One region of the Oceanospirillum sp. genome, then DNA from elsewhere that is predicted to be linked to it. Evidence: predicted binding sites of a transcription regulator. Region 1 holds the regulator's gene; each other region holds the start of a gene.

Region 1 (4,704 bases):
CAAAGCATCGAGTAGGGATTCAAACTCAGCATCAGTAATATCACCTTCGGCATCCTGCACCGCTGCGGCCGGAGGCTCTACAGGAGCTTCAACAGCAGGTTCAGTTGCGGGCTCGACAGGAGCCTCAACAACAGGTTCAGGCGCTGGCTCTGCAGGAGGCACGGCTTCAGACTCAGGCTGTGCAAAAAACTCAAGCTGACTAATCAATTGAGGGTCGGCACTATCCGGCATTTGGCCGGAACGAACCTCTTCAAACATCTCGTTAACCGTATCCAGTGCACTCAGTACGGTATCCATCAACTCAGGTGTTACCGAACGCTGATGTTTTCTCAACGTGTCAAAGACATTCTCAGCAACATGGCAGCAATCCACTAGCGGCGTGAGCTGGAGGAACCCCGCACCACCTTTAACCGTGTGAAAGCCACGAAAAATTGCATTCAGGAGATCAGGATCATCAGGAGACTGCTCCAGATCGACTAACTGCTCAGACAGCAATTCAAGGATTTCACCTGCTTCAATTAAGAAGTCCTGCAAAATATCCTGATCGACTTCAAAGCTCATCCATACTTCTCCTTAAAAGCCGAGACTCGATAGCAGGTCATCAACTTCATCCTGCCCGGAAACAACATCTTTCCGCTGTTCTGCATTAACAATCGGCCCCTCAGGAGCATGCGCTTCCTCAGCAACCCGATCACTGGTGTCGTGCTGAATCCCCGTAATCTGATCCACCTGACCAGCCATACAAACCAGATTTACGAGGTTTTCTTCAATTTCCTGAACAAGGGTGATCACTTTAATCAAGACCTGGCCAGTCAAATCCTGATATCCCTGAGCGAGCAGGATATCGTTAAAATTGCTGGAAAGTGTTCCTGCCTGATCTTCAGTTTCCTTCAGGAAATCATCAATTTTTCGATAAAGGTCTCTGAACTCGTCCGGTTTCATTTCCCGTCGAACCAAGCGCGCCCAATCCTGTCGCAAAGACGTTGCCTGCTCACGTAGGTGTTCAGCAACTGGAGCGCTTTCATCAACTTTATCCATCGTTTGATTGGCCGCATCCTGTGTCATTTTTATGACATAATTCAGTCGATCTGTCGCATTTGCCATTTGCGACATCTCTTCCGAAACAGGATTACCAGCACCAACATCAATATGGAAATTGGTTATAGCATCATGCAAAGCACGAGTCAGACGCCCTACTTCCAGGTACAAGTTTCGGTTTCGCTCATCATTGATACGTTGGATAAGGTTAACGGCATCGCTCAGATTACCGTTTTCCACTTTTTCCATCAGCTCAGAGGTACTTTCTTTGAGTATCTGCTCGAACTCGGTTGTTTGCTGTCCACCCGGGCTTTTCAGAGCCATAACCTGAGACCTTTATCTTAATGAATGACTTGACTGGCCAAAATTCCCAGCAGCCAATTACTGCTGTTCAATTCGTTCAAAAATCTTTTCGATTTTTTCCTTGAGAACGGCAGCCGTGAAAGGCTTAACAATATAGCCATTTACACCAGCCTGAGCCGCTGCAACAATCTGCTCACGTTTGGCCTCTGCTGTAACCATCAGAATAGGCAAATCTTTCAGTTTAGGATCAGCACGACAAGTCTTAAGCAGGTCAAAACCTGTCATACCTGGCATATTCCAATCCGTTACCAGAAAGTCAAAGTTGCCTGTTTCCAATAAAGGGATGGCGGTCAGACCGTCATCAGCCTCATGCGTATTAGTAAAACCCAAGTCACGAAGCAGGTTTTTGACGATCCGTCTCATGGTGGAAAAATCATCCACAATGAGAATCTTCATATTCTTATCCAAGGCAACCTCCACTCACCCAATTTGCCACTACTAGAATACTACAATTATTCATTTATCAAATATATATAATGTAATTACTTCCACTCAGATAAACGAGACCTTAGCCTTAAGGCTGCCTGGCTGTGTATCTGACTGACTCTTGACTCACTTACATCGAGAACCGAACCAATCTCTTTCAGATTCAAACCCTCAGTGTAATAAAGTGCCAAAACCATTTGTTCCCTCTCAGGAAGCCCAGCGATGGCATCTGCCAAAGCCCTTTGAAACGCACCACCTTCAACAGCCTCATCAGGCTCTGCCGATGTTTCATCCGCCACCTCGAAGCTACTGTCTTCGTTATCGGTTATTTCATCAAAACTGAACAGCTTAGTTCCGGCAGTGTCGCGCACATAGTGATTATACTCTTCGGCAGTAACCCCCATTTCGGCTGCTATTTCACTATCACGGGCATCACGGCCCGTCCTAGCCTCAACCTGTTTAATCGCCTCGGAAACCCTTCGGCTATTTCTGTGAACAGAGCGAGGAGCCCAATCATACCTGCGAACCTCATCAAGCATTGCACCCCGAATACGAATCGAAGCATATGTTTCAAAACTCGCACCTTTCGAGCCATCAAACTTTTGAGAGGCTTCAATAAGACCTATCATCCCCGCCTGGATCAGATCATCAAGCATAACGGTTTGGGGCAGCCGGCTTAGAAGATGCTGAGCAACTTTCTTGACCAAAGGAGCATGCTCGTCAACCAGACTGCTTGTCACTGTTTTGCCGGAATAGTACATACCTGAACTCATTACCAGAGCCATAGATAGCGACCTCCCGTCTCTATCGTTCCGGATTTTGGTTAGTTTCGTTCTTTTCAAGCAGCTCCAGAGCGTTACTCACAAGTACGCCTGAATCTCCTAGCCTCAAATCATCCGGAATCTTTTGGCCACTGGCCAAATATGCAAGAGGCAGCCTGTTATCAGCTATAAGACTGATCACCTCACCTGCACTTGTTGCTTCATCCAGCTTAGTAACAACACACCCATTCAAACCGTGTCGCCTATAGGCCTCATATGTCGATTGCAAAACCTGTTGCTGGCTGATTGCACTCAACACTAAATATTTACGAATTCTAACTGAAGCGGTCTCTAATAAGGAAAACTGCTCCCTCATATTTGGATCCTGAACACTAAGGCCAGCAGTATCAATTAAAATAAGCGCCTTGGTCTTCAATGATTTAAGCGTAGCATCCAGCGAATTTTTCTCATCGACAACGCGAACAGGAACCCCAAGAATACGACCGAAGGTCCTGAGCTGCTCATAGGCAGCAACCCGATAACAATCAGTAGTCACCAACGCCATGCTATCGGGGCCATATTTTAAAACATATCGGGCAGCCAGCTTTCCAATGCAGGTTGTTTTTCCTACACCAGTTGGCCCCATAAGAGCCACAATCCCGCCCTGATCAATAACATCTGAGCCTGTAGTCAACACTTGCGCTCGAATCTGGTCGACAGACTTTTCCCAAGCAGCCGAAAACTCAACATCATCAGCTAATGAAGCACTTTCAATAATTCTTACAGCAAAATGCTCAGAAAGCCCCATTCGACGTAGACGCTTATAAAGCATAGCCTCAACAGGCTTTCTCTCAGACATCGTCTCCTTCATTTGCTCTCGAAGAAGTTCTCTCAACCCTTGGATCTCAGACTGCATCGCTCTAATAGCTGCATCTTCTGGGCTTTTTCTGCGCCCCCGAGCCTCAAGCGTGTCAACCATAGCCTCGGCCTGATCAAACTGGCGCTCTTTTGCCTTCACCTGAAAAGCATTCTCAAGACGATCCGGTGATTGCTCACCCGACGCATTTTCAATTACATCCTTAGCTTTAGCTAACGCATCAGCCAGAGAATCGGTCAGCGCATCACTATTTTCAGGATCGATACGTTCACTGGGTTCACGAAGAATACTGGCGTCATAATCAACAGCCGTAACAATTTCAACGCCGCCAGCCACTTTGTTATTGGACAAAATAGCAGCGTCAGAACCAAACTCATCCCGAACCAACTTCATGGCTTGACGCATATCAGGAGCAAAGAAACGTTTTACTTTCATAAATACCCATATCCTTCGTTATTCCGGCAGCCATGGTGAAAGCCCCAACCAACCATACAAAATATAAGTTTATTGCTGTCCTACAGTAGCCACAATAGTAATCTGTTTATTATCAGGAATCTCCTGATACGAGAGAACATGTACCGACTGAGCACTATAGCGAACAAATCTGGCAAGAACTTGCCGTATTGGCGCCGCTACTACCAATACTGCCGGATTACCCATCATCTCCTGCTGTTGAGATACTTCTGCCAAGGACTGCTGCAATCGCTCAGCCATTGCGGGCTCAAGAATAAGATTGTCATCAACATTAGATTGAGCAGCCTGCTGAACAGATTGAAGCAAAATTTGTTCCAACTGAGGCTCCAAGGTAATAACCGGAAGGTCTGTACCCGGACCACAAATCGACTGCACGATAGAACGGGACAAAGCAATGCGCACCGCAGAGGTCATCTGACCTATATCCCGGGTAGATTGAGCAGTCTCAATTAAAGACTGCGCAATTGTGCGGAAGTCACGTATAGAAACACTCTCCTGCAGCAAACTCTGAATAATCTTCAGCAATTGATTCAAGCTTAAACAATCGGGAACCAGCTGCTCTGCCAGTTTCGGCGAATGACTTGAAAGAGCATCCATAAGATGCTGAATATCATCATGGCCAATCAATTCATGGGCATAATTCTGCATAATCTGGTTTAACTGGGTCGCGATAACCGTACTGGAGTCAACTACAGTGTAACCCAACGCCTGCGCCTCATCCCGGTCCTGTGCCTCTACCCATACGGCATCCAATCCAAATGCTGG
Region 2 (4,704 bases), on a different contig from region 1:
GATGCAAAGTCTGTGTCCTGAATGCGGGAACGAGAGTCAGATACGTTTACAACCGCTGTGGTGTTGTTACGTACGGTAGACGCCAAACCATTCTGCTCTGCACCCAGCTTAGCACGCTGCTTATCAACCTGAGTGATCAGACCACTCATAGCATCCAGAAGCGTATCCGTCAGATGACCTGTGATTTTATCCAGCTGCGCGTCAGAGAAGCCAGCAACAGAGTCAATATTAGCAGCAGTATCAATAGAAAAAGCACCTGCCACTGCTGCTGCCACATGAGAAGCATTACCCGCAGAAACACGCCCCGGCGTATCAGTAAGCAGCTTTGTCAGGTTAGCAATGTTAATCTCTGCCCCCTGATCTTTGTCAGTACCATAATCAGCAACTGTGATTGAATCACCGGTACCAAAACCAAACAGAGCTTGGTTAGCCGCAGAAATATTAGATGTACCAGTTAAAGCGGCATACGCTGCAACCATATCACCCATTGCACCGAACTGTCCTATATTAGCAACAGACATGGCAGACATTTTAAGAGTAGCGGTTGCACCGCTGCTGCGACCATACTCACCAAACAACGCTGTGAGCTCTGCATTACCAGTCGTCACTGTATCCTGCTCACCCGCCTGAGCACCGGATTGAATCTGAAAGCCTGATTCAGGAGAATCACCGTTCAGAATCTTCAGTGTGCCATATGCAGTTCGGTCAGCAATATCGTTATTCACATTTAGCAGCTTGGTAAATTCCTGACCTAGCGCGCTACGATCATCATCAGACAGTGTACGGTTACCGCCTTGCACCACAAGCTGACGCATACGTTGAATGTTGTTAGTCACCTCACCCAAAGCACCTTCAGCGATCTGAGCAATAGAGATACCATCATTGGCGTTACGACTTGCCTGGTTCAGACCTGTGATCTGAGTTGTCAGACGATCAGAAATCTGCAGACCCGCCGAATCATCACGAGCACTGTTGATGCGACTACCCGAAGACAGTTTCTCAAAAGAACTGTTCATACGCTCTGTCACATTAGATAGGTTTTTCTGGCCGTTCAGCGCAGAAACATTGGTATTTACATATAAAGCCATGGGTACACCCCTTCAACTTACATTGATAGACGACTAAAGGTTTAATCTAATCTCTGGGATCGTGATCGCGTCACCTTTGTATCATTTATATCGGCTTTTTGACGCATTCCTTTAACACTTTATCTTAGTTGGAACAAAAAAATCCCGCCGAAGCGGGATTTTTCACTGCCGTTAATCAATTAACGCAGTAATGACAGAGCGGTCTGCGGCAACTGGTTCGCCTGAGACAGAATAGTCGTAGAAGCCTGCTGAATGATCTGATTACGGGTCAGTTCAGCCGTTTCAGATGCAAAGTCTGTATCCTGAATACGGGAACGGGAGTCCGATACGTTTACAACCGCTGTGGTGTTGTTACGTACGGTAGACGCCAAACCATTTTGCTCTGCACCCAGCTTAGCACGCTGTTTATCAACCTGAGTGATCAGACCACTCATCGCATTCAGCATCGTATCTGTTGCAAAACTGTTAATGCTATTGACTTGGGCATCAGAGAAGCCAGTTGAAATTGCAGCCACACCACTCATACCCACCAAGGTACCGAACGCTGCAGCAGTATCAGAAGTACCATCGGCGGCAACAGCCTGATCTGACAAAATTTTAGTCAGATTATCGATATTAACCTTAGCGGTACCACCATCATTGGTACCCAAGTCATTCGCTGCAACAGAACCTGTACGAGTACCGAAAATAGCATCTGCAGCGGCAGCCATATCTGACTCACCTGTTACTGCCGCATAAGCGATAACCAGCTTACCTAACGTACCGTAACTGGTCGCCGTTGTAGTACTGATTGCTGACAAATTACCGGTAATACCTTCATCATCTGCAATCTTACCAAACAAAGCTGATAGCTTAGCATTACCAGTCGTCACCGTATCCTGCTCACCCGCCTGAGCACCAGACTGAATCTGAAAGCCTGATTCAGGGGAATCACCGTTCAGAATCTTCAAGGTGCCGTATGCAGTCCGATCAGCAATATCGTTGTTTACATTCAGCAGCTTGGTAAACTCCTGACCGAGCGCACTGCGATCATCAGTTGACAACGTACGGTTACCACCCTGCACAACCAACTGACGCATACGCTGAACGTTGTTAGTTACTTCACCCAGAGCACCTTCAGCGATCTGTGCGATAGAGATGCCATCATTAGCATTACGACTTGCCTGATTTAGACCTGTGATCTGAGTCGTCAGACGATCAGAAATCTGCAGACCCGCCGAATCATCACGAGCACTATTGATGCGGCTACCCGAAGACAGTTTCTCAAAAGAACTGTTCATACGATCTGTCACATTAGACAGGTTTCTCTGACCATTCAGTGCAGAAACATTGGTGTTTACATATAAAGCCATGGGAGCACCCCTTAAACTTTCGTTAAATAGAGAACGCAATGTGAAATATTAATTCAGAGAAAACCACATTACTTTGTAAATTTATTATCGACTGCGTTAGTCAGAACTTTAACATTATTCTTAAATCAAAAAAAAACCCCGGATCGTAAAGATCCAGGGCTTGAATTCAGGTTGAATCATGACGTTGACGCAATGCTAGCCCCTTGCTCAAAAGCTACGTAGCGACAAGATCAATTAACCCAATAATGTTAGCGCTGTCTGAGGCAACTGGTTAGCTTGAGACAGGATGGTTGTAGAAGCCTGCTGAATAATCTGATTGCGAGTCAGTTCCGCAGTTTCAGCTGCAAAATCAGTGTCCTGAATACGTGAACGAGAGTCAGACACATTAACGACGGCAGTCGTGTTATTTCGTACAACAGAACTCAGGCCGTTTTGCTCTGCACCTAACTTAGCTCGCTGCTTATCAATCTGGGTAATCAGGCTGCTCATTGAATCCAGCAGTGTATCGGTTGCAAAAGCATGTATCGTGTGCAACTCATCGCCGGTCAACACATCAGAGCCCGTGCCCGCCAGCCCCATAAATCCGAGTGCACCGCTAATGGTTGATAGTGTAGTAAAACCACCACTGCCAGACGCTTCCTGGGTCAAAACTTTCGTTAATTCGTCGATATTAATTGTTGCAGCGCCGCGCTCACCCAGGTTATTAGCAGCAGAAACGTTAGCCCTAGGTCCAACAACCGCACTAGCTGCAACAGCAATATCTGATTCACCGGTAACAGCCATGTAGGCACCGATTATCTCACCTAGCGTGCCGTACGCAGACAAGCCAGTAGTACTCATAGCAGATAGGACACCTGTAATCCCTTCATCAGACAACACTTTACCAAATAGGGCTGTCAGCTTGGCATTACCGGTTGTAATGGTATCTTGCTCACCTGAATGAGCACCTGTTTGAATTTGAAACCCTGAATCCGGAGAGTCTGCATTCAATAACTTCTGGGTTCCAAACGAAGTACGATCTGCAATACCATTATTAACATTCAGAAGCTTCGTAAACTCCTGACCCAAAGCGCTGCGGTCATCAGCTGACAAAGTACGATTACCACCCTGTACAACCAGCTGACGCATACGCTGAACATTGTTGGTTACTTCGCCCAGAGCGCCCTCAGCAATCTGTGCGATAGAAATGCCATCGTTGGCGTTTCGGGTAGCCTGCTCCAAACCAATCACCTGAGTTGTCAGACGATCAGAAATCTGAAGGCCTGCTGCATCGTCCTTTGCGCTGTTAATACGACTACCTGACGACAGCTTCTCAAAAGAGCTGTTCATGCGTGCAGTTACATCGCTCAGGTTTTTCTGGCCATTCAAAGCCGCCACGTTTGTATTTACAAATAGAGCCATATAGTGTCCCGTCCTTTTTTTCAGGTATTGGGCTGCAGCCTTATCACTGCCAATGAAATTTAGTTGCCAGGCTCAGCCTATTTGGCTTATCGCCTAAGCCAGCCTTACAAAGGATAAAGCAAATGGCATGCCAAAACAAAAAACCTATAAAAATCATAGGATTAGAGTGGTCAGCGGCAAGTTAAAGCCACAATAATCTGCAGCGGCAAACTCATACGAAAAGTAAAAGAGGAAAGAAATGGCCGTTATAGATGCAAGAAAGCCACTCATTTGAGTGGCTTTCTTTTGTGCTTCATTAGGATAGAAGCTCTTTTAGTTAATGTAATTAAATAGACTTAAAGATGATACTTTACTGAAGGTTTGCTGGGAGGCCTGCAGTGCTGTCTGCTCCAGAACGAAGCGACCAGTTGCTTCGGTATAGTCCAAATCCTCCAGGTTACTCACCTGCTCTTTCAGGAAGATCTCAACGCTGTCATTGTTACCACCGATCGCACTGATACTATTTCTGCGCGTACCGTGTTCGGTACGGGCCACTTCAACACTGTTAAGCCAGCTGTCCAAATCATCAAGGGAAGAGGCCAGCATATCTTTATCTTTCTGAGCACCGGTATGGTTTTCCAGCGTTTCCGCCAGACGACGCATTCCCGTCAACATATCCTGTTTTTCGTTATTCACGCGCAGGGTAAAGCTGTCTCCGTTAGTAACCAAGCCATCAAAAGTTGCAGGATCAAATGCTAAGTTTCCTACCGAGCCATCAGCCCCTTGATTCAAATAATCCTGCAAAGCTTCCAGTGTATTTGGGGTATTAGGCGGTGTCGGTGCTGAAAGGTCAATAACAGCACCGCTAGGGCCAGTCACTGTAA
Region 3 (4,704 bases), on a different contig from region 1:
TGCCATATCAATATTCAGACCTGTCGCCAGCCAGACTTTTGTCTGGTTTCGGCTGGCACCATTATGGGTGATCGGTGTTTCCAGCGGGAGTTCAGCCTGAAATGGAATTTCTCGGGTTTCACCGGGCTGTATCGTGAAACGATCTGCAACATGCCAGTGGGTCAGTGCTTTGTTTACGACCATTTCGGTGTCATCACGCTCAACCTTTACCCGAGTCATCAGCGTCAGATCCAGTCCGGATATATCCTGCTCGGTATCTCCGCCTTTGATCATAATCGTTGCGCTAAAGCGCTCTCCGGGGCACAGCGTTTCAGTATGAAGTAACGTGTCGACTTTTGTACCGCCAATACCAACACTGGCCAGAATTTTCTTTAACATAGCGTGTCCTTGGTTTTGTAAACAGAGACTATAAGCGTATTTTGTATCGCTTAAAAAGAGCTAACCTACCGTTTTATCTGATATTTCTTTGTCATCTGTCCAGGGAAAAGGTTTCAATACTATTCTTAATACTAATTATGTGGATGAAATTTTTCAGATCAACTAGGATGCCTTTTTATTTTAAATTGTTCGGGTTTGACTCTTGAATTTAACATCCTGTCACTATTTTCAGATCCCATTCAGGATCGCAGCCAAATTTTCAGACCGCTTCTTTTTTCTGTTAACTCTGATCTTTTTCGGTACACATTATGCGACGGCTGCTTCTCCCTTAAGAGTGGTCACATCCGAGTTCCCGCCTTACAGCTACAGTGCTGGTGGTAGTGCTGAAGGCATTGCTGTTGAAAAAGTGCGCAGTCTTCTGGATGGAGCCGGACTTGATAGCCAAATTGATGTTTATCCTTGGGCGCGAGCTTATGAAGTGTCAATGCGAGAACCCAATGTACTCATTTTTCTGATCGCCCGGACTCCAGAGCGTGAAGCGTCATTTCATTGGATTGGGTCTTTAATTGATTTTGATGTGAAGTTGTTCCGCCTGTCTGAACGGCACGATATTCAGATTAATAGTCTGCAGCAGTTGAATGGGTTTAAGACCGGTAGCCTGAACCGGGATGTAAAAGGCGAATACCTGAAGCAACAGGGAATCAAAACCATCAATTACGCGACGGAAGAAAGTGGGGTTCATATGCTCAAGCGAGGGTATATTGATCTGATGCCTGCTGAGGTTAACTCTTTTAATTACCGGGTACAGCGTCTGGGCTATTCTCATCAGGACTTTTCGGTTGCCTGGGAGCTGAGTGCTATTTCTAAACCACTGTATCTGGCTATGAGTCAGGACTCTTCACCGGAATTGATTGAGAAGGTCCGACGGGCATTTGAGCGCCTGCCTTCAGCCCATTTAGCGGAGTGATAATAGCTTGTTATTCGGAACTACCTGTTACTTTGCTTGAATATTATTCATTTATCATATTATCGCCCTTGCCGATATCACCCAAGAGCTATTTATCTTTAATCGGTTAACTTCCGGTAAGTACCGGATCTGAGGTGTGCTATGAAAATTCAACAGGGACAGTTTAATCTGCGCTCCTCCCATGAGACCTTCCAGCAATTGATCCGGGAAGAGTCTCTGGAGGTAACCAAACGTGTGGATGGCAAGGATGAAACACTCACCTATCAGAGCAGAAACAGTGCGACCCGTGTTTCTCTGAGCTATTACGGCTCTGCTCATAACTCTCAGGAAGAAGCCGAAGATACCTATAACCGTTTGCCTGGGCGCAACGGTAAGGGCAATGCTAATGGCTTTGAACATGCGAACCCTCCCGGTCAGGAGATGCTGGAGCGTTTTAAGAGCGGTGACAATCAGGTCACCGCAGAATCTTTGGAAGCTGCTACACCTCTGGATGCGGAAACCATTGCTGATCTTCGCATGCTGACCTTTGTTCAGCTGATGGAGCAGATGTTTGGTTTAACTGTTTCAGTCGAGGATCTGGATCAGTCTGAACGTGACCTGAAGGATATGCAGAAGCTTCGTGGCCTGGGCGAACAGTTAGATGCGACCAAGCCGGCCAGTGATCGGGCTGCCAGAGGGCGAGAGGGGCCTCCGCGTAATGGTCAGCAGGTGACTTTAACCACCCGAACCTTCTTTCATGAGGAAGAGCACACTCGAATGTCCGCTGAAGGTAAGGTAATAACAGCCGATGGTCGTGAACTGGAGCTTTCACTGGATATCGGTATGAGCCGAACTTTCCAGTCAGAGAGTTTTATGAGTATCTCTGAGGGTAACCTGAAAGATCCGCTGGTGATCAATTTTGACCGGCCGACGGTAGGCCTGAGCGACAAGCTGCATTTTAAATTTGACCTTGATGCTGACGGTACTGATGAACATTTGCCGGAATTATTGGCCGGCTCCGGTTATCTGGCGCTGGATCTGAATGGTGATGGCATTATTAATTCAGGACATGAGCTTTTTGGTGCGAAAACCGGTGATGGTTTTGAAGAGTTGGCGAAGTACGATGATGATGGGAATGGCTTTATTGATGAAAATGATGCCGTTTTCAGTCAGTTGAGGGTCTGGGTGCCAAAAGGTGAGGGTGAAAGTGAACTCTATGCCTTACTGGATAAAGATGTCGGCGCTATCTATCTGAAATCGGAACAAACCCCTTTTGCGTTGAAAACCGATGATACCAACCGGACTCAGGGCTATGTGCGGGAGTCTGGTGTGTTTCTGAAGGAATCAGGTGGGGTTGCTTCGGTGCAGCAGATTGATTTGAAGGTTTGATTTTATCCGCTTGAAAGCTCCGGTTTATTCTGATGCCGGAGCCTTTCCATGATCCGATGCCCGGAAGATGACCCTCAGGTATTCACCTCAAGAGTTTGCCAGAGCGCCTCTGCCAGCTGGCTATGCGTTGCCGCTCTTAACCGAATCAGATAGATAGGCACCTCGCTTTCGGAGGCGTAGTTGTCTACCACCAGGGGCTTCAGAGCCCCGTCTTTCAGATCATTTTCAATCATATGTTGTGGAATTCTCGCCCATCCCATTCCCGCTTTAACCAATGCCTGCTTAACAACATAGTCGTTGACATACCAACGCAGCCCACCGGGAATAACATTCACATGATCAAAGGGTTTTGAGCCGCTATCAGCAACCAGAATGTGTGGTTTGTGTCTCAGAAGATCATGACTGACAGGCTGCTGTGTGTCCGGCGGTAATAAACCTGGCGCTGTGACGCAGATGATTCTGATCTTAAAAATCTCAATAAATTCGTATTGATGATTAAGCCCCGTGTTGGGTCCGATAGCCAGTTCCGCCTGATGGGTATCCAGCTGTTCTAATAAACCGGAAAGATGTTGAGTGCTGAGATTCATCTGCAATCTGGAGTATTGATCACAAAATCGTCTCAGTTGGCTCAATCCTTCAGGCAGTGCGCTCATCGTACTTAGGGCAATAGAAAGGCTTGGAGGTGTACCATCCATGAGCTGATGTCCAAGGCGTTCTAATGATTCAGATTCCTGTAGCAGTCGCTTAGTTTGCTGGTAAAAGCTTTTCCCTTCAGGTGTCAGGGTCGGTCGATAGTTGCTGCGGTCCAGCAATTGCAAAGAGAACTGGCGTTCAAGATTGGCGATAGCAGAACTGATAGTGGATTGCGTTTTATGCAGTTTCTCAGCAGCAGCACGAAAACTGCCACTTTCAACGACTGCCGCGAAAGCCTTTAGCTGTTCATAGGTCATCACAGAGGCCCTTCAGATAGGGGATTAAGAACTCGCTTAGCATCTTTAAAAAGACTTATTCTATCGCTGATGATCGCTTCTATCATTTATTTTGATAGAAATAAGTCGTTATTTTTCGATCATATAGCCCGGTATTATCCATATTCTGATTAAGTTGATTGAGGCTGGAAGATGTTTGAGTTAAGTCTGTTATGGATTACTTTGGCTGCTGTTGTGACAGGTTTTTCCAAGTTTTCCACCGGGGGGATGGGGCTTCTGATCTTGCCCCTGGTCATGCTGGCCTTCCCTGGCCCCGAAGCGCTCGGAGTCATTATCCCGCTTTATGTCATCACTGATCTGATGGCGATTACCCGCTATCGAAAAGGGTTGGATCTGAAGGTGTTATTCAACCTGCTGCCATTGGCAATTTTGGGGGTTGTACTGGGAGGGTGGTTACTGGCGAACACCACGGCATCGCAGTTTACCGGAATGCTGGTCATGCTGATTATTGGTATGCTTTTGCTGAGTATCTGGCTGGAATATCGTCCGGCTAAATGGATGCGATATCCTCTCATCGGGCAGGTGGTAGGGCTTATGTCAGGTTTTATCAGTATGATTGGTAATGCTGCGGGGCCAATTTTCAGCCTTTATCTGATGGAACAAAAGCTGGACAAAGCAGGCTGGGTTGCTACCCGTGCATGGGTCTTTACCTTGATTAATTTGGCTAAGGTGCCGGTTCTGATTCAGGTCGGACTCCTGAATAGTGAGACTTTTCAGGCCAGTTTGATTGGTATTCCTGGTTTATTGGTCGGTGCTGTTATCGGAGGGTGGGTAATGCAGCGGATGAGTTTGTATCAGTTTCGTTGGCTGATTCGAGCCATGGCGATGCTGGCTGTTTTGAACCTGCTGGCTTTCAAATGAGAGCGTTTTAACCTTGGCTACAGCTTGGGGGAGTAAGGGAGCCTAATCGACTCCCTTTTGCATATCAGGTCAGTGCTGATCTGAGGTTTAATCAATCAGGCCGTACTGATCGCGCAGAATATCAATGATCTCTGCTTTCGG

Evidence for each region. Region 1 encodes FliA, which starts transcription of late flagellar genes. Its sites were predicted from a motif close to CTAAAGTTNNNNNNNNNNCNGCCGATA; they were not measured.
Region 2: AC4GL5_RS03500 (flagellin N-terminal helical domain-containing protein) is a predicted target of FliA. The motif match lies at 1,177-1,203, and genes of this name have one in related genera.
Region 3: AC4GL5_RS17090 (SPM autocatalytic domain-containing protein) is a predicted target of FliA. The motif match lies at 1,396-1,422, and genes of this name have one in related genera.

The regions. Positions count from the first base shown of each region.
Region 1 covers NZ_CEYNZH010000003.1:128,882-133,585, forward strand. Annotated here, with positions in the region: gene AC4GL5_RS02710 (chemotaxis protein CheA) at 1-561, opposite strand, end outside; gene AC4GL5_RS02715 (protein phosphatase CheZ) at 574-1,362, opposite strand; gene AC4GL5_RS02720 (chemotaxis response regulator CheY) at 1,420-1,797, opposite strand; gene AC4GL5_RS02725 (RNA polymerase sigma factor FliA) at 1,884-2,612, opposite strand; gene flhF (flagellar biosynthesis GTPase FlhF) at 2,632-3,900, opposite strand; gene flhA (flagellar biosynthesis protein FlhA) at 3,970-4,704, opposite strand, start outside.
Region 2 covers NZ_CEYNZH010000004.1:135,987-140,690, reverse strand. Annotated here, with positions in the region: gene AC4GL5_RS03500 (flagellin N-terminal helical domain-containing protein) at 1-1,088, opposite strand, end outside; gene AC4GL5_RS03495 (flagellin N-terminal helical domain-containing protein) at 1,268-2,440, opposite strand; gene AC4GL5_RS03490 (flagellin N-terminal helical domain-containing protein) at 2,675-3,841, opposite strand; gene flgL (flagellar hook-associated protein FlgL) at 4,154-4,704, opposite strand, start outside.
Region 3 covers NZ_CEYNZH010000067.1:477-5,180, forward strand. Annotated here, with positions in the region: gene AC4GL5_RS17080 (sporulation protein) at 1-378, opposite strand, end outside; gene AC4GL5_RS17085 (substrate-binding periplasmic protein) at 581-1,345, shown strand; gene AC4GL5_RS17090 (SPM autocatalytic domain-containing protein) at 1,487-2,713, shown strand; gene AC4GL5_RS17095 (LysR family transcriptional regulator) at 2,788-3,663, opposite strand; gene AC4GL5_RS17100 (sulfite exporter TauE/SafE family protein) at 3,835-4,563, shown strand; gene AC4GL5_RS17105 (phosphoribosylaminoimidazolesuccinocarboxamide synthase) at 4,651-4,704, opposite strand, start outside.